Linked DNA regions of Methanosarcina mazei S-6. The protein of the gene in region 3 binds, or shares a complex with, the protein of the main gene of each other region. Links are inferred from orthologs where the notes say so. Each region holds a gene or a part of one and is shown on either strand. Other genes may lie near its edges. The genes, in order: dph2, rpl12p and MSMAS_RS12965.

Region 1 (7,067 bases), 460 kb from region 3 along the record:
CAAAAATTACCAGTTTTGTTTTTCTGACAGTACTGGTCTTTTCCCTGTGTTTCATCCCGGGGATGGCAGCTGAAACTGACAGTTCGGAGTTGATGGCTCAGGTCTTTGCCGCAGCCGAAAGTAATCTCGGGAATATCGGACCTGAAAACACACTTATAATAACAGATCTTGGCTCTCCTGCAGAGTCTTATGTTTTTCTGGATAATTTTTACTCGGAATTTAACGGAAGGAACCTGAAATATACCGATAATCTGCTTGTTGTCCAGAACGCAAGGAATGCCCCTCTCTGGTTTGCTTTCTTTGACAAAGCAAGCGGAAAATGTGCTTATATTGAGGTTACATACGGAGACGAGGAGAAGATCAGCTATCAGGTAACGGAAAATATAAACTTTAATGGACTTTCGAAAAATAAGAAGTCCATAGAAGCCTGGAATCAAAAAGTGAATTCTGCTGTTTTTAAAGGGCATGAATTTGCCATTCTTACGATCTCCAATGCCTGGGCTACGGGAAATCTCGATTATGAACTTATGCAGTGCCTGGAAATACACAACCACTTCTGTCCCGGAGTCTCAAGCGGTTTTGTGCTTGCAAACTGGATGGAAGAAAATTATCCGCTTAAAGAAGGGGTAAGTTATACGGTCTTTTCCTGCCCCAACTGGTGCAAAGAAGATGTTTTTGTCAAGCGCTGGGATGCCACCCCTGGAAAAGGAGGAATTTTTGTCTCTGCGCTGACGGATGAAGAGATCGAAGCAATCGGGAATTCTCCTGCCGGAATCTTTGTGGTTACGGATAAGAACGCCGGAACAATGAAAGCAGTAGCTCTCGGGTTTGACTTTGATGTCGTGAACGCGAAGTGCGGTGCAAAAAAGGATGATCCTGCATGGATTTCAAAATACCTGGCGGACCTCTGGCTTATGGACAGAGGCAACTGGGATGAAGAAGGCCTTGTTACGGAAATCGCGGTTATCGACATTGATAAGGATACCCTTGGTGAAATGAAGCGGGCAGGTTCCAATCCCTATGAAGTCCTCGGGCTTCTCAACTCAAATGGAAATGTTAATCCCCCAGTTGAAGATAAGGAACTGATGGATCAGGTCTTTTCCGCAGCCGAAGCAGAGCTGGGGACTCTCGGACCTGAAAACACTTTTATAATGACTGATATCGGCTCTCCTGCAGAGTCCGATTTTTTTTTAAATAACTTTTATTCTGAGTTTTATGGAAAAGAGCTGAAATATACAAAGAATCTGCTTGTAGTCCAGAACGCAAGAAACGCCCCTCTCTGGTTTGCTTTCTTTGACAAAGCAAGCGGAAAATGTGCCTACATTGAGGTTACATATGAAAACGAAGATAAAATCAGCTATCAGGCAACGGAAAATATAAACTTTAATGAGCTTTCCGCAAGCCAGGAGTCCATAGCAGCCTGGAGTGAAAAAGTAAACTCAAAGATTTTTAACGGGCGCGAATTTGCCATTCTTACAATTTCCAATGCCTGGGCTACGGGAAATCTCGATTATGAACTTATGCAGTGCCTGGAGATACACAACCACTTCTGTCCCGGAGTTTCGAGCGGCTTTGTGCTTGCAAACTGGATGGAAGAAAATTATCCGCTTGAAGAGGGGGTAAGTTATACGGTTTTCTCCACTCCTCACTGGTGTAAGGATGATGTTTTTGTCAAGCGCTGGGATGCTACTCCTGGAAAAGGAGGGGTTTTTGTCTCTGAATTGACAGACGAGGAACTTGAGGCAATTGGAAGCGACCTTGCTGGAGTTTTCGTTGTCAGGGATAAGAATGCAGGAACTCTGAAGGCAGTTGTGCTCGGGTACAACTCTGATCTTGCGAGTGCAAATTGCGGGGCAAAAGAAAGTGATCCTGACTGGGTTTCAAAATATATGAAGGATCTCTGGCTTATGAACCCTGAAAATTGGGACGGTCTTGTTACAGAGATCGCTGTCATTGATATCGATGATGCTGCCCTGAACGAAATGAAACAGGCAGATACCAATCCTTATGTAGTTATAGGGCTTCTCAACCTCGTAGAGGATGTCAGCCCTCAGAATCTGGAATCCACTGAAGCAGTAACTGCATAAGCAAAATACAAGCCTGGGATAGCGTGAAAAAGTTTGTGGAATCTTTAGTAGATTCCTCTTTACCTTATTTTTTATCTTTCCTGTGTTTTTCTTTCTCAATTTTATTTCAGACTTTATTTTTTACTTTCTGCCATTTTTATATCTTTTATCTGAGTGTCTTTATATTTTTTATCTGAGCGTCCTTAAATTTATTAACACTGACTTAACTATTTACTAATATTTCCTGCACCCTGATTCTAAACAGGCGGAATCGGAAGACCAAAATTATATCAAGTACTTCGATGTTTCTTGGAATCAATTTAGAATCAATTTATCTCTCCCGGCAGCATGTTCGTGCGCTTATGTATATTTATATTCCTAGCTTCGGGAAACGGTATTAAAAGGAGCAGGCTTAATTTCAGGATTTTTTACTTCCCGGAATATTGAGACAGCCAGAAAGGTTAAAACCATGCTTGAAAGACTGAAAGATTCACTGATCAGGTCCCCTATAATCAAGCGAGGGGAGTATAACTATTTTATCCATCCTATTTCTGATGGGGTACCTTCCATCGACCCTCACCTGGTAGAAGAGATTTCCGATTACATCTCAGAGATCGCAGATATGAACGTTGACACTATCCTGACCGTGGAAGCTATGGGCATTCCGGTTGCAAATGCGCTCTCCCTGAAAACCGGGATTCCTCTTACCATTGTCCGGAAGCGGCCTTATTTCCTTGAAGGGGAAGTTGAACTCTCCCAGAGCACAGGGTATTCGAAGGGCGTCCTCTACATAAACGGGCTAAAAAAAGGGGACAGAATAATTATTGTCGATGACGTTATCAGTACAGGAGGTACGCTCCTTGCCCTTGTAAAAGCGCTGCAGACAATAGGTGTAGAGGTAATGGATGTGATTTCCGTCATTGGACGCGGCGATGGTTACCTGAAACTGAGGGAGCTCGGAGTTGAACCCAAGATTCTCGTCACAATTGATGTGGGCGAGAAAGGTGTGGAGATTAAGGATGTCTTTGGGAATCAGTGAAGCATTCGACCTCAGGCCTGATTACATAATCAGCGTAATAAAGGATACCAGAGCAAAGCTTGTGGGCTTTCAGTTTCCTGAAGGGTTAAAACGTAAGGGTCCGGAGCTGGCAAAGAAGGTCGAAAAAGCTACCGGAGCTGAAATTATTATCTCGGGGGACCCGTGTTTCGGAGCATGTGACCTGGACAGGACTCTCCTCGACCACGTTGACATACTTTTCCATTTCGGGCATGCTGAACTGGAAGACATCAGGCTCTCGAATAAAGTCTATTTTATCGAAACCCGGTCTTCGGTGGACGTCCTGCATGTTATTGAAAAGGCTGTCCCTGAGCTTAAAGGGCAAAAAATAGGGCTGATCACTACTGTTCAGCACGTCCATAAACTTCCTGATGTATGTGGCGTGCTGGAGAGAATGGGAAAGACCTGCGTAATCGGGCGTGGTGACTCCAGAATTGCTTATGCTGGACAGGTTCTCGGCTGCAATTTCTCTGCAGCCCGGGATGAAGACTGTGACGAGTACCTCTATATCGGAAGCGGAGATTTCCACCCCCTGGGGGTAGCTCTTTCCACAAAGAAACGTGTCCTTGCAGCCGATCCTTTTTCCGGAGAGGTCCGCGAGGTTGACCCTTCAAGGATTCTGCGCCAGAGGAGTGCGGTAATCGCAAAGTCCCTGGATGCACAGGTCTTCGGGATTATTGTCTCAAGCAAAAACGGGCAGAAGAGGATGGAGCTTGCTTCTTCCTTAAAGGAACTTGCAAAGAAGCATGGAAAAGAGTCACACCTTATACTGATCGACCTCGTAACTCCGGACCAGCTGCTCCAGTTCAAAGTAGACGCTTTCGTAAATACAGCCTGCCCGAGGCTTGCTATTGATGAAGTGGGACGTTTTCCTGCCCCTATGCTGACACCCCAGGAGTTTGAAATAGTGCTTGGGGAACGCGAATGGGAAAAGCTTGTGCTGGACGAAATCACTGAAGAACCTGTATGATTGGGAGTAAATGGCTGCATAATCATACATTCGTGGTCGAGCAATTCTAAAATTAAATCTAATAATACTAAAAGACAAAGGATATGAAACAGAGAAAACTTGAAATGCTGCTTGAGGAAATTGAAGGCTTTTCCGATCCTGAACTTGAACTGGAACAGTATCAGACACCTTCTCTCCTTGCTGCTGAAGTTCTTCATTTCGCTTACATGCAGGGAGACCTTGATGATTCAGTCCATGACCTGGGCTGCGGTACGGGAATCCTCGCAATAGGGGCAAAGGTTCTGGGAGCAAGGAAAGTTGTGGGGTATGATACTGACCCAAAAGCTCTTGAGCTTGCAAGAAAAAATGCTGAAAAAATCGGAGTGGACGTTGAATTTATCTGTTCCGATATCTCTGAAGTCTCGGAACGGGTAAAAACCACAATTATGAACCCTCCTTTTGGGGCAAGAGTTAAGGGAAGGGACAGACCCTTTCTTTCGTCAGCATTAAGAACAAGTGAAGTAATATACTCCATCCACAACCGCGGAAGCCTTGCTTTTATCCAAAAGTTCATTAAGCCTGCGGTCATTACACATTCGTACGTTGCGAAGTTCCCTATAAAGAGGACTTTTGACTTTCATCAAAAAGAAAGAGAGGTTATTGAGGTAGAGATTTACAGAATTGCTGTTCATGCCTGACCTGTATTCAGGGAACCTTTTAAGGCGTCATGTTTTACAGCTTATCTCTTTGTGCTTCATTCTGAAAGGCGGAATTAATAAGCTTATTGAACAAAGAAAAGATCATAAGATAGAGAATAAATCCATAATACCATAAATAAATCCACATTAACATTGTATAATCGGGACTGATGACTTCAGATATGCTTTTTGTGAGCAATCGTGACCGACATCCGGCTTTCCGCCAGCAGTCCCACAAAGGCTATAAAAATTGTTACAACGATTATCTATATTATTAATAGCGATAATTCGAATGAGGGATCATGATTAGAATTCGAAAAAATAAGACTACCAGGAAAAAATTAACAGGTCCTGGTGAAGGAAAGAACGGAGCTGAGAAATCGGCTCCTTCAAATGAAGAAAGCAGGGATCAATTTAAGGGTCAGCAAAAGGATCAGCCCAGGACTCAATTTAAAAGCCAGCCCAGGGAGCAGTCAAGAGACCAGTTTAAAGGTCAGCCCCGAGCTCAGTATAAGTCTCAGCCCAGAGACCAGTCCAGAGGGCAATTCAGAGACCAGTCAAGGGACCAGTTCAAAGGCAGCCCTGATAAAAAGAGAAAATTCCCATATTCCAAGAAAGGTCCCAGAGATAGAAAGGAAACTCCGGGTTTCAGGCCCCCTACCGCAGAAGCCGTTGTATCTGAAGAAGATCTCGAAAAAGGAGGCTTTGTACTTCCTGGAGAACTTGTCGGAACTACAGAAGAGTTCAAATCGGGCAATGGAACTGCAGTAATTGCAGGAGACATCTATTCCACTGCTACGGGTAATGTGCTCATTGACAGAAAAGCCAGAGTGGTCTCGGTAAAGCCAAACACAATTACTCCAAATATCCTCAAAGTAGGAGATGTCGTGTACGGGCGGATATCTGACGTCCGTGAGTCCGGGGCAATGGTGGAAGTCGCAGGAATTGAAGGGAAAGAAAACAGGGAAATCGTTAGTGTAAGGACCGGAGATATTCATGTCTCCAGTGTGAGAGATTCCTATGTGAAGAGGCTGGCAGATGAGTTCAGGCCTTCTGACATAGTAAGAGCAAAGGTAGTTGACGTTGAAAGAATGCGCCTTACTACAGCTGAAGATTCTCTTGGAGTTGTAAAAGCTTACTGTTCAAACTGCAAAGGAGAACTTGTGCTGGAAGGGAAAAAGCTTAAATGCCCGGTCTGCAATATGACTGAAACCCGCAAGATCTCAACTGAGTATGGGAAAGGGATCAGGTAATTTCCTCTTCCTCTTACTTCAGGGATTTACGGCAGGTTAAAGATTTTACGGCAGGTTAAAGATTTTACGGCAGGTTAAAGATTTTACGGCAGGTTAAAGATTTTACGGCATATTTATTATGACCGGTTAAATTCACCATTTACAGGTGGTCACCAGTGGAACTGAACATTCTTAACAAAACAAATAATGAGCTTGAAGTCGAGCTTAGAGGCGAAACTCATACCCTTCTTAATCTTCTTAAGGACCTCCTGATTAAAGATGAAAGGGTTGTAACGGCTTTTTACGATATGAAATATGTGAGCATCAGTGACCCTGTCCTTTATATTAAAACCGATGGTGCGGATCCTATTCTGGTTTTAAAGGACGTGGTAGCAATCATTGTTTCTGAATGCGACGAATTTATCGATGTCTTCAGCAAAGCAGCAAATGCTTGAAACTGAAGATCGCAGGACGTCTTTTTAAGGCGTTTTGCCCATTTCTTTCTTTCAGCAGGAAACATTAGAGAAATAAAGATCACTCAAAGATCATTCGTCCACTTTATACGGTGGGATGTCTTTTTAGAATTGTTTATACTATTTCTGGAATACTTTTTTATGAGTTCTCTGCATATCATTGAACCGCAGAGCCTTAAGCAATTTGATTTATAATTAACATCGGGCTATTCAGTGAGTAATCCTAAATTTCAGGTTAAAATCATGCTTTAAATAGGAATTACAGTTCTTACATGAGGTATAATAAATGACACTTGATGACTCATCCTTACAGAAGTTTGGTTTCATAAAGAGAGAGACCCTCGGCAGCATAAACATCGACCCTCTTCAGACAGGAGGGCTTTTGACCGGGGCTGCTAAACAGGCACTTGTTGAATGGGGAGACGGTTATTCTGTCTGTGACTTCTGTGGTGGAGTTCTCGACCTCGTCAAAAAGCCTCCTATCCATGATTTCGTACACAAAGCCCTTCCGGAGTTTCTGGGCTGCGATGAAGCACGGGTTACAAACGGGGCAAGGGAATCCAAATTTGCTGTCATGCATTCCATGGGAAAA
Region 2 (6,897 bases), 2.7 Mb from region 3 along the record:
TGTAATCAAAACCACAGCAAACCAGGAAAGGTCTGTTGCAATGACACTTGCCAGGGTTGCAAAAAAGGAAAAGCTGGATATAAGGGCAATTCTGGCTCCTGACGAGCTTAAAGGATATGTCCTTGTAGAGGCTCCAAAATCAGGAATTGTTGAACTGGCAATCCAGACAATCCCGCATGCAAGAGCCCTTGTTAAGGGGAGTTCTTCAATCTCGGAAATCGAACATTTCCTCAAGCCAAAACCAGTGGTTACCGGAATCAAAGAAGGGGCTATAATTGAGGTTACCTCCGGACCCTTTAAGGGAGAGAAAGCCCGTGTTAAAAGGGTTGATGAAGGGCACGAGGAAATTACTGTTGAACTCTTCGATGCTGTGGTCCCGATCCCGATTACGATTCGTGGCGACACCGTAAGAATACTCAAAAAAGAGAACGAATAAGCCCGGATCAGTAGGGAATACTGAAAATTCAAGCTTATTAATAAATAAAAATCACCAGCACTCAGAGTGGATTGAAACAGATCTACAAAATTCATACTTATAAAAACCGGTGAGACTCAGATGACAAGTATTGTTGAAGCACTTGTCCCCGGAGGAAAAGCGAATCCCGGACCACCATTAGGTCCGGCACTTGGTCCGCTCGGGGTTAACATAAAAGAAGTGGTCGAAAAGATCAACGAAAAAACAAGGGACTACAATGGAATGCAGGTCCCTGTGAAAGTAATTGTTGACGACAAGAAAAACGTCGAAATCGAGGTAGGTACCCCACCGACTGCATCCCTGGTCATGAAAGAGCTTGGGATCCAGAAAGGGTCTGGAAATGCAGGAAGTGAGGTTGTTGGAAACCTGACAATCCCTCAGGTTGCAAAGATCGCCCGTATGAAAAAGGAAGACGTACTTTCTTACGACCTCAAAGCTACAATGAAAGAGGTCATGGGCACCTGTGTCCCTATGGGCGTGAATGTAGAGGGAATGAAGGCAAAGGACTGCCAGAAAGCACTCGATGAAGGCAAATTTGACGATTTGCTTGCAAACGAGGCGTGGTAAGCCTTTTATCTCCTCCCACCTTTTAAATCCGGGATCTGGCTGTACACCAATAGTTTTAAATTGGATACCACTAATAGCACAAGAGCCTTGAACAGTTTTCGATTAGAATAACTAAGAGGATGTTATTGGTGGCTTACTGTTGAGAGTAACAGGACCCGGAAAGGGGAGCCCCCTACGACCACCGTAGTAAGCCGGAAAGGCTGTCTGGACATGAAGTTCAAACACTACGGGGAGGAACAAGATGGTAGAAAGAACTATACTGGAAGCTGTCAAGAAAGTAATTGAGGAATCGCCAAAGCGTAATTTCTCGGAAAGCGTGGATCTGGCGATTAACTTAAAGAACCTTGACATGAACCAACCAAAGAACAGAGTCGATGAAGAAGTAATTCTTCCGCACGGGCTCGGAAAAGAGCTGAAGATCGGCGTTTTTGCAAAGGGTGACGTTGGCCTGAGAGCAAAGGCTGCCGGTGCTGCGTATGTTATTTCTGACGTTGAGCTCGAAGAGCTGGCTGCTGACAAAAATAAAGCCAGAGTTCTTGCAAACGAATGCGACCTTTTTATTGCAGAAACTCAGTTCATGCCGATTATCGGTAAGAACCTTGGTATTGTTCTGGGACCCAGAGGCAAGATGCCTATCCCGCTCATGCCGAACAAGGACATCGGTGAACTGATTCAGAGCAAGCAAAACGCAGTCAAGCTCAGGTCAAAAGACAGACTTACCTTCCACGTGGCTGTCGGCAGAAGGAACATGAACCCTGACGACCTTTCCGAAAACATAGAGACTATTATGTCCAGGCTTGAGCGTGTCCTCGATAAGGGCAAGCACAACCTGAGATCGGTCTATGTCACGACAACCATGGGAAAATCAGAGAGGGTGGTGTAAATGGCAGAAGAAAGGCATCACACCGAGCACATCCCGCAGTGGAAAAAGGATGAAATTGAAAATATTAAGGAGCTCATCCAGTCTCACAAAGTTTTCGGGATGGTTCGGATCGAAGGCATCCTCGCAACCAAGATCCAGAAGATCCGCCGGGACCTTAAGGACGTTGCGGTGCTCAAAGTCTCCAGGAACACCCTCACAGAGCGTGCTTTAAACCAGCTTGGGGAATCTATTCCCGAAATGACCAGGTATCTGGACAATCAGACCGCTCTGATATTTACCAATGAAAGTCCCTTCAAGCTTTACAAACTGCTTGAGCAGACAAAGACTCCTTCTCCGATTAAAGCAGGCGCAATAGCTCCAGAGGACATAATTGTCCAGAAGGGGCCCACCAGTTTTCCGCCCGGTCCGATTCTGGGTGAACTCCAGAGTGCAGGAATTCCCGCTTCAATCGATGCCGGAAAGGTGGCAGTAAAGGAAACAAAGGTTGTCTGTAAAGCAGGCGAGGCAGTCCCTCAGAAACTCGCTACCATGCTTTCAAAGCTGGAAATATACCCGCTTATCGTCGGGCTTGACCTTAGAGCCGCCTACGATGACGGGACAATTTACGAGCCTGAACTCCTTGCAGTTGATGAAAGCAAGTACTTCTCTGACATTATCAGGGCAGCTCAGAACGCTTTCAACCTCTCGGTCAACACAGCATACCCGACAGGCGCAACAATCGGCACCCTGCTGGCAAAAGCCTATGCAGAATCAAAGAGCCTTGGTGTCAATGCTGTTATCCTTGAACCTGGAGTCATGGACTCCTTGCTGGCAAAAGCCCATGTTCAGATGACATCCGTTGCATCCGAAGCCGCAGAAAAGGACGCAAATGCCGTGGACGACGACCTGAGAGAAGTTCTTGGGGCAGCCGCAAGCGCAGCCGCAGCAGCCACAGTAGCAGCTCCTGCCGCAGAAGAAGAAAAGAAGGAAGAAGAACCTGAAGAGGAAGAAGAGGACCATGCCGAAGAAGATGGAATGGCCGGACTCGGTGCCCTTTTCGGATAAACAGATTTACATTTACGCTAATACAAAGTTAGGTGATTAACGATGGAATACATATATGCAGCTCTCTTATTGCACAACGCTGGTAAAGCAATTACCGAAGAAGCAATCACTGCCGTTCTTCAGGCAGCTGGTATCGAAGTGAACGAAGCCAGGGCAAAGGCCCTTGTCGCAGCCCTTGAAGGCGTGGACATCGAAGAAGCTATCGCAAAGGCAGCATTTGCAGCCCCTGCAGCAGCAGCCGCACCCGCAGCAGCCGCACCCGCAGCAGCAGAAGCTCCTGCCGAAGAGCCTGAAGAGGAAGAAGAAGACCATGCCGAAGAAGACGGGATGGCCGGACTCGGTGCCCTTTTCGGATAATTTCAATATCTCAGCTCGCCTCAGGGCGGGCTCTCTTTTTTTTGGACTGCAAAACTTTGCAATAATTGTTACATACTAAAAATAATTATTAAATCTGCACGGACTTATTTCTCAATTTTATATCTCTGATTAACATTATAATTCAACCCTGGTTCTAAAGTTAACTGATGGAACTCACACCATAAGTCTCCACAGATTCCCTACACATCTTCAAAATCATATTTACCTATTTATAGAATAAGATAGAGAGTATGAAGCAGTCAATACGACAAGCAAAAATTTGTCGTGTTGATCGAAAAGGATGAAGATGGAATCTACATAGGAACTGTTCCCGAACTGAAAGGGTGCTATAGCTATGGAGATATTAATGACCCCCTTTTCCATTTTTACCCGAATTTCTTTTTAGAAAAACAAAACGCGATTGTTATGTCCCGATTTGATCCCATCCTTGCTTCAAGAGCACTCTGGCAAATAAGAATCAAAAAACGCCCTTTTGTCCTCTCTCACGGCGTAAATGCTAATTGTAATATGCGCTGCAAGTTCTGTGAATACTGGAGGAAAGAACCCGGAAAAGAACCGTCCAGAGACGAGGTCTTCAGGCTGCTCAATGATGCAAAAAAATTTGGAATCGGAGTTTACAATGCCTGGACCACGGAACCTCTCCTCAGAAAGGACCTGCCCCTCATAATGGCTCGCGCAAAGGAACTCGGGATGGTTACTTCCATGGTCACGAACGGGAAGCTTCTTTACGAAAGAGTGGAAGAGCTTGAGAATGTGGACTACCTTTCGGTTTCAGTAGACGGGACAGAAAGCTATAAAGAAATCAGGAAAATGGATTTCGGAACCCTTCTGAAAGGCTTGAAAAAAGCTATTGAGGTAAGAAAACTCCAGAAGCAGAAAAACCCGATCCTGATGAACTGCGTGCTCACAGGAAAGAACCTTGATGATATTGAAACCCTTATTTTGCTTGCAGAAAAACTGGGTGTGAAAATTTCTTTTGAACCAGTACATGAGTTCCCCGGAATCAGCCGGGAAATATGGGAAGAAATAGGAATCAGGGATAAGGAAAAGTTCCGCAGCACCGTTAACCTCATAATCGAGATGAAAGAAAAGGGCTACCCCATAATCAATTCCAAGACCTACCTGGGGATGGTCAGGGACGAAAAAAAGGATTACAAATGCAGAGCAAGTGGCATTATTATTAACGTTACGCATGACGGAACTGCCGAGACCTGCCGTGTGCATCAGGAACCTCTTGGAAACGTTATGAAAGACGGTTTTGAAAAGGTATGGAAGAACTCTGCGCAGCGCAGGGAAGAGATCGTAGAAAACTGTAAAGGCTGCCTCTTTTTTGGATATACGGAAAACAGTTTAATGCAGAGTTTCAATCCTGAAGTTTTAATGCATTACGAATGGATGTGATGCCCGAGTTCCGCTTCGGCACCCGAGTTCCGCTTCGGCACCCGAGTTCCGCTTCGGCACCCGAGTTCCGCTTCGGGAGCACGGTGTCCTTTTCGGTCGCTTCGCTCCCTCAAGAGGACTTAAAACCGATGTGTGGATAAGTAAGGAACGAAAAACAGGGCAACCGGAATATCGTATCAAACGTGTCTGGTCACGTTTGCGAAGCAAATGGCTTTTCCAAGTGTAGAACTCAGAAATTGACACTTAAGAAGTACATTGAACCACTAGCATGAGAATATATGTAGAGAAATCAAAAGTGTTTCATTGCCAGAAAAAACGTAACTATTTTTTAAAGTAGAGGCATTTACATTTCAAGCTCGGCGACTTCGCACGCTTCAAGCCTTCGAGCTTCATCTTTTGGAATCCAACTGTACTTCAATTATTAACTTGAGTGGTAAAGCGGGAAAGTAGGAAGTGGTTACAATTCCCTCAGAAGACGGAAGCCAGGGTTGCTGCCGCGGATACCTGGGTCTCCCCCGTTGCTGAGACCTGGATCACCCCTGATGCGGCTCGCCGACTTGCAGTTTCTAGCACTGAAATGACAACTTCACCCTACGTTTGAAGGGAGGAGTTGAAATACACTGGAATTATTTATGGACGTAAACGTGTATAATCCGAATCATTCATTACAGGCTGGGACTGTTGGCAAGGGGTTTGGATTTGTGATATACCTGGAATAATTCAGTAGAGGACAGTTATTGCTTGTCCTCTTGCGATTACTAAACTATAATCGAGTCCAGGCTATAATCGGGTTGTTAATTTAGCGATATAAATACGGACTTGAGGGGTACCTGACATGGAAATCATAAAAGTTACAGGAAGTAAAAAAGAATATATAGATCTGCTATTGCTGGCGGACGAGCAGGAAGACATGGTAGATAAATATCTCGAGCGTGGCGAAATGTTTGTTCTGAATGACAATGGGGTAAAAGCTGAATGCGTGGTTACAAAAGAATCAAACGGTATTTACGAACTAAAAAACATCGCGGTTCAGCCTGATTGTCAGCGAAAAGGCTATGGAAAAGCTCTGATAAAGTTTCTGTTCTCCTTCTATCCAGATTTCAGAACTATTCTTGTCGGAACAGGAAACAGCCCTGTAACTCTAAATTTTTATAAGAGTTGTGGTTTTACGGAGTCGCATCGTATCAGGAATTTTTTACTGACAATTATGACCATCCAATATATAAAAATGGGAAACAGCTTGTTGACATGATTTATCTAAAAAGAGAACTGTAAATACTAATTGCTTAGCCTGCACCGGAGGAAGCTGAATATCTTAAATTCAAGTTCTGACCAAGCTGGCTCGAAGTATCACGGATTAGCACATTAAAAAACGAAGGATAAGGTATTTCCCTTACTCTCCGCTTTTCTATGCCCTTAACCCGCATAAATGACGGCTTTTTTTCAAAGGACCTTTATTGTCACAGTATCTCCACTTCTGAGTCCGAACTGCAGAGCCGCATTACCTTTGTTAATTGCAATTTCCAGAAAGCCATGACTGCCAATAAGAATAAGCGCATCTCCCTGCCCTACAAAACCATAGGTCTGAACAAAAAAGACTTTTCTGCCGTTAACTTCCACCTGTGAGCCGAAAGTACGGAACTTCAGGACCGCATCCTCAGGGATATTTGTAATCACATTCCCGAAATTATCAGTATAAACGACTTCCCCTACAAGAAATTGCCCATCAACCCCATAATTTTCGAAATCCAGGTTTACAAAATCCGAAACTCTATTCCCAACAGTCTCGATTGGCATACCTTTAGAGAGTCTGGCCCCTACAGGTGCAAAAATGTCCCTGCCGTGAAAAGTTGCAGAAATTTCCGAATTAAGCATTATTTCCCTGTTTGTGATCTCATAAACTTCCATATCTCCAAGGCGGCGGGCTGCAGGGATCATAAGCCCGTTATCAGGACCAACAAAAAACTGTTCTTCACCTTCCGGACCTGCTTTCAGGGCAAGGGCACGGCGGGAAGTCCCCACTCCGGGGTCGACAACTCCCACGTGCACGCTTTTAGCCGGGAAATAAGGGACAAGCGAGTACAGTGCAAAGGCGCCCTCTCTGATACTTGCCTGCCGGATAGAATGGGTTACATCAACGATCTGCGCT
Region 3 (7,023 bases):
AGCTTATAATAGACCTGCACGAAAAAGCAATGGAAGGCAGGAATATTACAATAGACCGGGTAAAGGAGAAGTTCAATGAAGAGCTCAATGTCCTGGTCAGCATCTCTCCTGATATAGACAACCAGATTGTTATCACTCCCGGAGAGCCTTCTTACAGGGAACTGCTCCAGCTTGCAAAGAGCATCCATAATGTTACCCTCAAAGGCATAGAAGGGATCAAAAGAGTCGTGGTCCGAAAAGAGGGCGAAGAATATACCCTGTATACAGAAGGGTCGGCTCTTCGTGAAGTCCTGCAGTTTGAAGGCGTGGACAGGACCAGAACCAGCACAAACAACATTAACGAAATTTACGAAGTGTTGGGGATCGAGGCTGCAAGAAACGCAATCATCAAGGAGGCTACGGATACCCTGCGTGAACAGGGTCTTACCGTGGACATCAGGCACATCATGCTTGTGGCAGACCTTATGACTTCGGACGGGGAAGTAAAACAGATAGGCAGGCACGGTATTTCAGGTGAAAAGGCAAGTGTATTTGCCCGTGCGGCTTTCGAAGTTACTGTGAACCATCTTCTCGATGCAGGTATGCGCGGATACGTGGACCAGCTGCAGGGTGTTACGGAAAACATCATTGTCGGCCAGCCGATCCGCATGGGTACGGGAGACGTACACCTTATAAGCAGAAAAGCAGAGAAAGTGGTGGAAGTACCACCGGAAATCGAAACAGCAGAAGAAATTGAAGTCGAAGAGGGGTGAAGTCCGGTAAAACCCGGACACGACCTATAATTATTTAAATGTATAATCTGATACAGGACGGGTCCATATCGGACACATATTACCTTAATAAACTTCATCAAATCCTGCTGCAGAAACTTGAGTCCGCGAGGCTCATAACCAGAAAATTGATATAAGGCATCAGGTATTTAGAGTACCATATACTCACCGAGCTTGGAATCTTTATTTAGAAAGAGATAGAGTAGACGAGCGAATTTGAGACGAGAGTTGATGAAAATGAAGATTAATGTTGATAAATCTCTTATTAAGGCTGTGAAAACAGGAAAAGTAATAATCGGAGCCAACAGGACCGTTGATGCAGCAGAAAATGGCTCAGCAAAAATGGTGGTTCTGGCATCAAACTGCCCGGCAGATATTAAGAAGAAAGTTCAGGAAACAAATGTTCCGGTTCTTGAATACGAAGGCACAAGTGTGGAACTCGGGCCCGTATGCGGAAAGCCGTTCACGATTGCAGCCATGGCAATCCTTGATGCAGGCGAATCAGATATACTTGCAGCTACAGCTTGAGAAAAAGGAGTTGCAGCGTCTTGGGTGAAATAAGACTTACTGCAGAAAGCATCCAGTACATTGCATTGTTTGAAAACATGACACGGGCCAAGATACTTGACTGTATCCCGGAAGAGGAAAGGCTTGTGTATGTTGTAAAGCAGGGCGATATGGGGCTTGCAATAGGCAAAAACGGAGAAAATATAAACCGTGTTAAAAAAGCCCTGGACAAACCCATTGAGCTTGTGGAGTATTCAGAGGATCCTGTAACTTTTATCAAGAACGCCTTCGGACCGGTATCTGTAAGTTCAGTGAACCTTACAAATAAAAATGGCAAGCGATTAGCTTATGTAGAGGTACCCAATAAAGAGAAGGGACTTGCCATCGGTCGCAACGGTAAGAATATAGAGAAAGTGAAAATGCTTGCACGTCGTCATCACAATATAGAAGACGTGATCCTGCAGTGATATCCCTTTAATTTACGTTGATCCATTAATCCGGCGTTGAAGGACAATTCTTGCATTTGATGCAAAATCAGGAAACTGTGATCAATTATTAACGGAGAATTTACTATGGCTAAAGGAAAATATGCAGCTAATATACTCAAACAAACCAGGAAAGATGCCCGCTGGAAAGACACATACTACGGCAGGCGTGTTCTTGGTCTGAATGTTAAGGCTGACCCGCTTGGTGGTGCACCTCAGGGTCGGGGAATAGTATTGGAAAAAGTAGGAGTCGAAGCCAAACAGCCGAACTCCGCAATCAGGAAATGCGTAAGAATCCAGCTCATTAAAAACGGGCGTCAGGTAACCGCTTTCTGTCCCGGAGACGGTGCAGTAAACTTCATTGACGAACACGATGAAGTTACCGTAGAAAGGATCGGAGGCCGAATGGGCGGTGCTATGGGTGACATTCCCGGCGTACGTTTTAAAGTAATTGCCGTAAACAACGTGTCCCTGAACCAGCTGGTCATCGGCAGATTGGAAAAACCCAGGAGATGATTTTTTTGTACAAGATTTTTGGGAAATGGGACCCTACGGAAGTTGAGGTCAGGGATCTCGGAATTAAGCGCTATGTCAGTCTTGCACCTGTAATTGTTCCGCACAGCAGTGGGAAACATGCCAGGCAGCAGTTTAACAAATCCGAAATTTCCATTGTAGAGCGCCTCGCAAACAACCTCATGAGGACAGAAACAAACACTGGAAAGAAGCAGGTGACCCTCCGCGCAGTCGAAGAGGCTTTTGATATCATCAACAGGAAGACCCAGCAGAACCCTATCCAGATTCTCGTGGACGCCATTGCAAATGCAGGCCCCAGAGAAGAAGTGGTCAGGCTGAAGTACGGCGGAATCTCGGTTCCAAAAGCAGTTGACACCGCACCTCAGAGGCGTGTTGACACCGCTCTTCGCTACATCAGCATGGGAACAAACGCTGCAGCCTTCAAATCCAAGCGCTCTGTTGCAGAGTGTCTTGCAACCGAACTTATAGGTGCAGCAAACCGCGATACAAAATCCTTCTCCATCAACAGAAAGGATGCAAAGGAAAGAGTTGCGAAGGCAGCCCGTTAATCGTTTACGGGCCTTTCCTGAATAAACATATAAACATTCACATTTTGCTTAAAAGGTATTAGCATGGGACGAAGAAAGAAAATGGTCGAGCGTGTGACAACGCTCATGAACGATCCGCAGAGGATCAGAAACATAGGAATCGTTGCACACATTGACCACGGTAAAACCACATTATCGGACAACCTGTTAGCAGGCGCAGGCATGATTTCCAAGGAACTTGCCGGAAGACAGCTATTCATGGACTCCGATGAAGAGGAACAGGCAAGAGGTATTACAATTGATGCCTCCAACGTTTCCATGGTTCACACATTCGATAATGAAGACTACCTGATCAACCTTATAGACACACCGGGTCACGTTGACTTCGGTGGAGACGTTACCCGTGCCATGAGAGCAGTAGACGGTGCGGTAGTGGTAGTTGACGCAGTAGAAGGCACTATGCCCCAGACCGAGACTGTGCTGAGGCAGGCTCTCAGGGAACACGTAAGGCCCGTGCTTTTCGTTAACAAGGTAGACAGGCTCATCAATGAGCTGCAGGTCGATTCCCAGGAAATGCAGGTCCGCCTCGGAAAGGTCATTGACCACGTTAACAAACTCATCAAGAACATGAACCCCGAAAAGTTCAAGGCAGGCTGGAAAGTAGATGCTGCAGCCGGAACCGTAGCTTTCGGGTCAGCCCTTTACAACTGGGCAATCAGCGTTCCTATGATGAAGAAGACCGGGGTTTCCTTTAATGATGTATATGAATACTGTAAAGCCGGAGATATGAAGACCCTGGCAGAAAAGTGCCCTCTGCACGAAGCTGTCCTTGACATGGTTATTCACTTCCTGCCAAACCCTCTTGTAGCTCAGCAGGGAAGAGTGAAGGTCATCTGGCACGGAGACGAGAACTCCGAGGTCGGAAAGTCCATGACCCATGCACATGCAGATGGAGACCTCGCATTCATGGTAACCGACATTTCCGTTGACCCCCACGCAGGAGAAGTCGCAACAGGAAGGCTGTTCAGCGGATCTCTTACCCGTGGTATGGAAGTTTACACCTCAGGGACTGCAAAGAAGAGCAGAGTCCAGCAGGTAGGCATCTTCATGGGTCCGGAAAGGCTTGAAGTGGACAAGATCCCTGCAGGAAACATTGCTGCAGTTACCGGATTAAAGGACGCAATCGTAGGTTCCACCGTAACAACTCTTGACGGAATGACTCCTTTCGAAAGCATCAGGCACGTAAGCGAACCTGTGGTGACAGTGGCTGTAGAAGCAAAACACACCAAAGACCTCCCCAAGCTTATTGAGGTTCTCAGGCAGGTAGCAAAGGAAGACCCGACTCTCCAGATTACTCTGGACGAGGAAACCGGGGAACACCTGATGGCAGGTATGGGTGAACTTCACCTTGAAGTCATTGCCCACAGGATCGAAAGGGACAAGAACGTGGAAATCACCACAAGCAAGCCTATTGTCGTTTACCGGGAAACAATAAAGAAGAAGACTGAACCCATTGAAGGGAAGTCTCCGAACAGGCACAACAGATTCTATATCTCTGTTGAGCCCCTTGACCTCGAGATTGTCAGCGCAATCAAGGAAGGGGAAATCACTATGAACATGCCTGAACTTGAGAGGAGACAGAAACTTATTGAGCTCGGCATGGACAAAGAACAGGCAAAAGGCATTGCCGGCATCTTCAATTCCAATATCTTCATCGATCAGACCAAAGGTATCCAGTACCTTAATGAAACCATGGAACTGGTGCTTGACGGGTTTGAAGAGGTTATGCGTGCAGGCCCGCTTACCAGGGAACCTGTGGCTAATGTAAAATGCGTACTTGTAGATGCAAAGCTCCACGAAGACGCAATCCACAGAGGTCCTGCTCAGATTATCCCTGCATCAAGGCAGGCAATCCAGGCTGGTATGCTCATGGCAGAGGACAGCCTTCTTGAACCTTACCAGAAGGTCTTTGTCCAGGTACCCCAGCTCCTTATGGGTGGTGCAACAAAGGAACTTCAGGGCCGCCGTGGTGTTATCCTTAACATGACCACAGAGGGAGACCTGGCAATTATCGAAGCAAGAGTACCTGTGGCTGAGATGTTCGGATTTGCCGGAGAGATAAGGTCAGCAACCGAAGGACGTGCCATGTGGAGCACTGAGTTCGGAGGCTTTGACGTTGTGCCGTCAAGCATCCTGACCGAAATTGTTGGCCAGATCAGAGAAAGGAAGGGTCTGAAGAAGGATCTTCCCAAAGCTTCTGACTACCTTTCAATGTAAGCGGAACTATTTTCCGCTTCACCTTATTCAGGCATAAACCGGATCACAAACTTTCCTGTCCGTTCACAGGAGAAAGATAAGGATGTCTTCAAAGAGAAGAGTCCAGAAATCTTTTGATGGTTAAGTCGATGGGAAAGGTTTAAAACAAGGTATGCCTATAATGGGGAAAACAGTCCAGGCCGCTGGAAATTCAAATCAATTTGACCCGATAAATGTTCGAATCGGGAAATTTTAAGTAATGGTTGAAAGAAGACCGGAGAAGGTCTGATCATTACGAGATCTGCCCTAATATTAATATACTATGATTAGATATAGCATTGAAACTCATCCAGAATTTATAAAGGAGAATAATAAATGGCAGCAGACAAACCGCACATGAATTTAGCAGTGATTGGTCACATTGACCACGGAAAGTCAACATTCGTAGGACGTTTAATGTATGATGCAGGAGCTGTACCTGCTCACATTATCGAGAAGTACAAGGAAGAAGCAAAACAGAAAGGTAAGGAATCCTTCGCTTTTGCATGGGTTATGGACTCTCTTAAGGAAGAGCGTGAAAGAGGTATCACAATCGACATCGCTCACAAGAGATTCGACACAGACAAGTTCTACTTTACAGTCGTGGACTGCCCTGGCCACCGTGACTTCGTTAAGAACATGATTACAGGCGCTTCCCAGGCTGATGCAGCTGTTCTCGTTGTCGCAGCCCCTGATGGTGTCATGGCCCAGACCAAGGAACACATCTTCCTTTCCAGGACACTCGGCATCAACCAGCTTATTGTTGCAATCAACAAGATGGACGCAGTAGACTACAGCGAAGCAAGGTACAAGGAAGTCGTTGAGCAGGTATCCGGTATCCTTAAGATGATCGGGTTCAAGCCAAGCGAAATCCCCTTCATCCCGACCTCTGCATTCCACGGTGACAACATCCTGAAGCTCAGCGACAAGACTCCCTGGTACAAGGGCCCGGCAATCATGGAAGCCCTCAACAGCCTTAAGGAGCCTGAAAAGCCGTCCACTCTCCCTCTCAGGATCCCTGTCGAAGACGCATACACTATCTCCGGTATCGGAACTGTGCCTGTAGGCAGAGTTGAAACCGGTGTTATGAAGAAGGGTGACAAGGTAGTCTTCATGCCCGGCGGAGCCGGCGGTGAAGTTAAGTCCATTGAAATGCACCATGAAGAAATTCCACAGGCAACCCCTGGAGACAACATCGGCTGGAACGTCCGTGGTATCGGAAAGAACGACGTCCGCAGAGGAGACGTTTGTGGCCATGCTGACAACCCACCAAAGGTAGCTGACGAGTTTGTCGGACAGATCGTGGTCCTTCAGCACCCCTCAGCAATCACTGCAGGTTACACACCTGTTTTCCACGCCCACACCTCCCAGATCGCATGCCAGCTGATCGCTCTTAACAAGAAGCTGGACCCGAAGACTGGCCAGGTTAAGGAAGAAAACCCGACTTTCCTTAAGGCAGGAGATGCAGCAATCGTTACCATCAAGCCAACAAAGCCGATGGTCATCGAGCCCGTAAAAGAAATTCCACAGCTCGGCAGGTTCGCTATCCGTGATATGGGTATGACAATTGCCGCAGGCATGTGCATGAGTGTTAAGCAGAAATAACACTCTCCTTTTTTCATTTTTTAAGGAGAAAAAAGGTTATGCAAAAAGCTAGAATAAGATTGTCAGGCATCAGTCCCAAGGATCTGGACGGAGTCTGCAACCAGGTAAAATCAATTGCGGAAAGGACAGGAGTAAATATATCAGGACCTGTTCCACTTCCAACAAAGAAGCTGGTCGTCCCTACAAGGAAGAGTCCAAGCGGTGATGGGACAGCAACATGGGACCACTGGGAAATGCGCGTACACAAGAGGCTCATCGACATCGCAGCCGATGAAAGAGCACTCCGCCAGCTCATGAGAA

The links.
Region 1: the proteins of MSMAS_RS12965 (region 3) and dph2 are in contact, whole or in part, in a crystal structure (PDB 6Q2D), measured with the Methanobrevibacter smithii proteins. The link is inferred for Methanosarcina mazei S-6 from one-to-one orthologs. Residues at the interface, in WP_011954157.1 of Methanobrevibacter smithii: Pro482, Asn483, Lys484, His485, Tyr553, Asp555, Glu556, Glu559, Leu560, Leu591, His592, Glu593, Asp594, Ala595, Val596, His597, Arg598, Gly599, Pro600; in WP_011954460.1 of Methanobrevibacter smithii: Met1, Met3, Tyr4, Pro28, Glu29, Gly30, Leu31, Met33, Phe58, His80, Thr124, Gln126, Ser179, Gly180, Asn181, Phe182, His183, Leu185, Tyr201, Asn202, Phe211, Ile215, Arg291, Asp295, Asp296, Gln298, Met299.
Region 2: the proteins of MSMAS_RS12965 (region 3) and rpl12p are in contact, whole or in part, in a crystal structure (PDB 5H7L), measured with the Pyrococcus horikoshii proteins. The link is inferred for Methanosarcina mazei S-6 from one-to-one orthologs. Residues at the interface, in WP_048053510.1 of Pyrococcus horikoshii: Pro161, Met164, Met165, Phe168, Ser169, Ile172, Val195, Glu196, Phe202, Leu211, Ser212, Val213, Met216, Lys222, Phe223, Asn224; in WP_010886059.1 of Pyrococcus horikoshii: Leu100, Ala101, Gly102, Leu103, Ser104, Ala105, Leu106, Phe107, Gly108.

Annotation. Positions count from the first base shown.
Region 1 is NZ_CP009512.1:3,493,400-3,500,466, reverse strand. What follows is about bases 2,107-5,089. They hold dph2 (diphthamide biosynthesis enzyme Dph2), read left to right. Parts: upstream 2,107-3,085; coding sequence 3,086-4,093; downstream 4,094-5,089. Other genes in these bases: MSMAS_RS14920 (exosome complex RNA-binding protein Csl4), read left to right, coding at 5,073-5,089; MSMAS_RS14925 (METTL5 family protein), read left to right, coding at 4,177-4,770; hpt (hypoxanthine/guanine phosphoribosyltransferase), read left to right, coding at 2,536-3,105. Outside these bases: MSMAS_RS14940 (FmdE family protein), read left to right, coding at 1-2,087; more of MSMAS_RS14920, read left to right, coding at 5,090-6,023; MSMAS_RS14915 (DNA-directed RNA polymerase subunit L), read left to right, coding at 6,179-6,457; pscS (O-phospho-L-seryl-tRNA:Cys-tRNA synthase), read left to right, coding at 6,762-7,067. UniProt on the Methanocaldococcus jannaschii protein: Catalyzes the first step of diphthamide biosynthesis, i.e. the transfer of the 3-amino-3-carboxypropyl group from S-adenosyl-L-methionine (SAM) to the C2 position of the imidazole ring of the target histidine residue in translation elongation factor 2 (EF-2).
Region 2 is NZ_CP009512.1:363,425-370,321, reverse strand. The notes cover bases 1,856-4,668. They hold rpl12p (50S ribosomal protein P1), read left to right. Parts: upstream 1,856-3,011; coding sequence 3,012-3,326; downstream 3,327-4,668. Other genes in these bases: MSMAS_RS01510 (radical SAM protein), read left to right, coding at 3,615-4,668; MSMAS_RS01520 (50S ribosomal protein L10), read left to right, coding at 1,926-2,969; MSMAS_RS01525 (50S ribosomal protein L1), read left to right, coding at 1,856-1,925. In the rest of the region: MSMAS_RS01535 (transcription elongation factor Spt5), read left to right, coding at 1-436; MSMAS_RS01530 (50S ribosomal protein L11), read left to right, coding at 557-1,042; more of MSMAS_RS01525, read left to right, coding at 1,284-1,855; more of MSMAS_RS01510, read left to right, coding at 4,669-4,748; MSMAS_RS01505 (GNAT family N-acetyltransferase), read left to right, coding at 5,584-6,000; MSMAS_RS01500 (SAM hydrolase/SAM-dependent halogenase family protein), read right to left, coding at 6,192-6,897. UniProt on the Methanocaldococcus jannaschii protein: Forms part of the ribosomal stalk, playing a central role in the interaction of the ribosome with GTP-bound translation factors.
Region 3 is NZ_CP009512.1:3,033,098-3,040,120, forward strand. What follows is about bases 2,565-5,503. They hold MSMAS_RS12965 (elongation factor EF-2), read left to right. Parts: upstream 2,565-2,907; coding sequence 2,908-5,100; downstream 5,101-5,503. Other genes in these bases: MSMAS_RS12960 (30S ribosomal protein S7), read left to right, coding at 2,565-2,844; tuf (translation elongation factor EF-1 subunit alpha), read left to right, coding at 5,455-5,503. Outside these bases: rpoA2 (DNA-directed RNA polymerase subunit A''), read left to right, coding at 1-752; MSMAS_RS12945 (50S ribosomal protein L30e), read left to right, coding at 1,008-1,298; MSMAS_RS12950 (NusA-like transcription termination signal-binding factor), read left to right, coding at 1,319-1,744; MSMAS_RS12955 (30S ribosomal protein S12), read left to right, coding at 1,850-2,278; more of MSMAS_RS12960, read left to right, coding at 2,275-2,564; more of tuf, read left to right, coding at 5,504-6,723; rpsJ (30S ribosomal protein S10), read left to right, coding at 6,762-7,023. UniProt on the Methanocaldococcus jannaschii protein: Catalyzes the GTP-dependent ribosomal translocation step during translation elongation.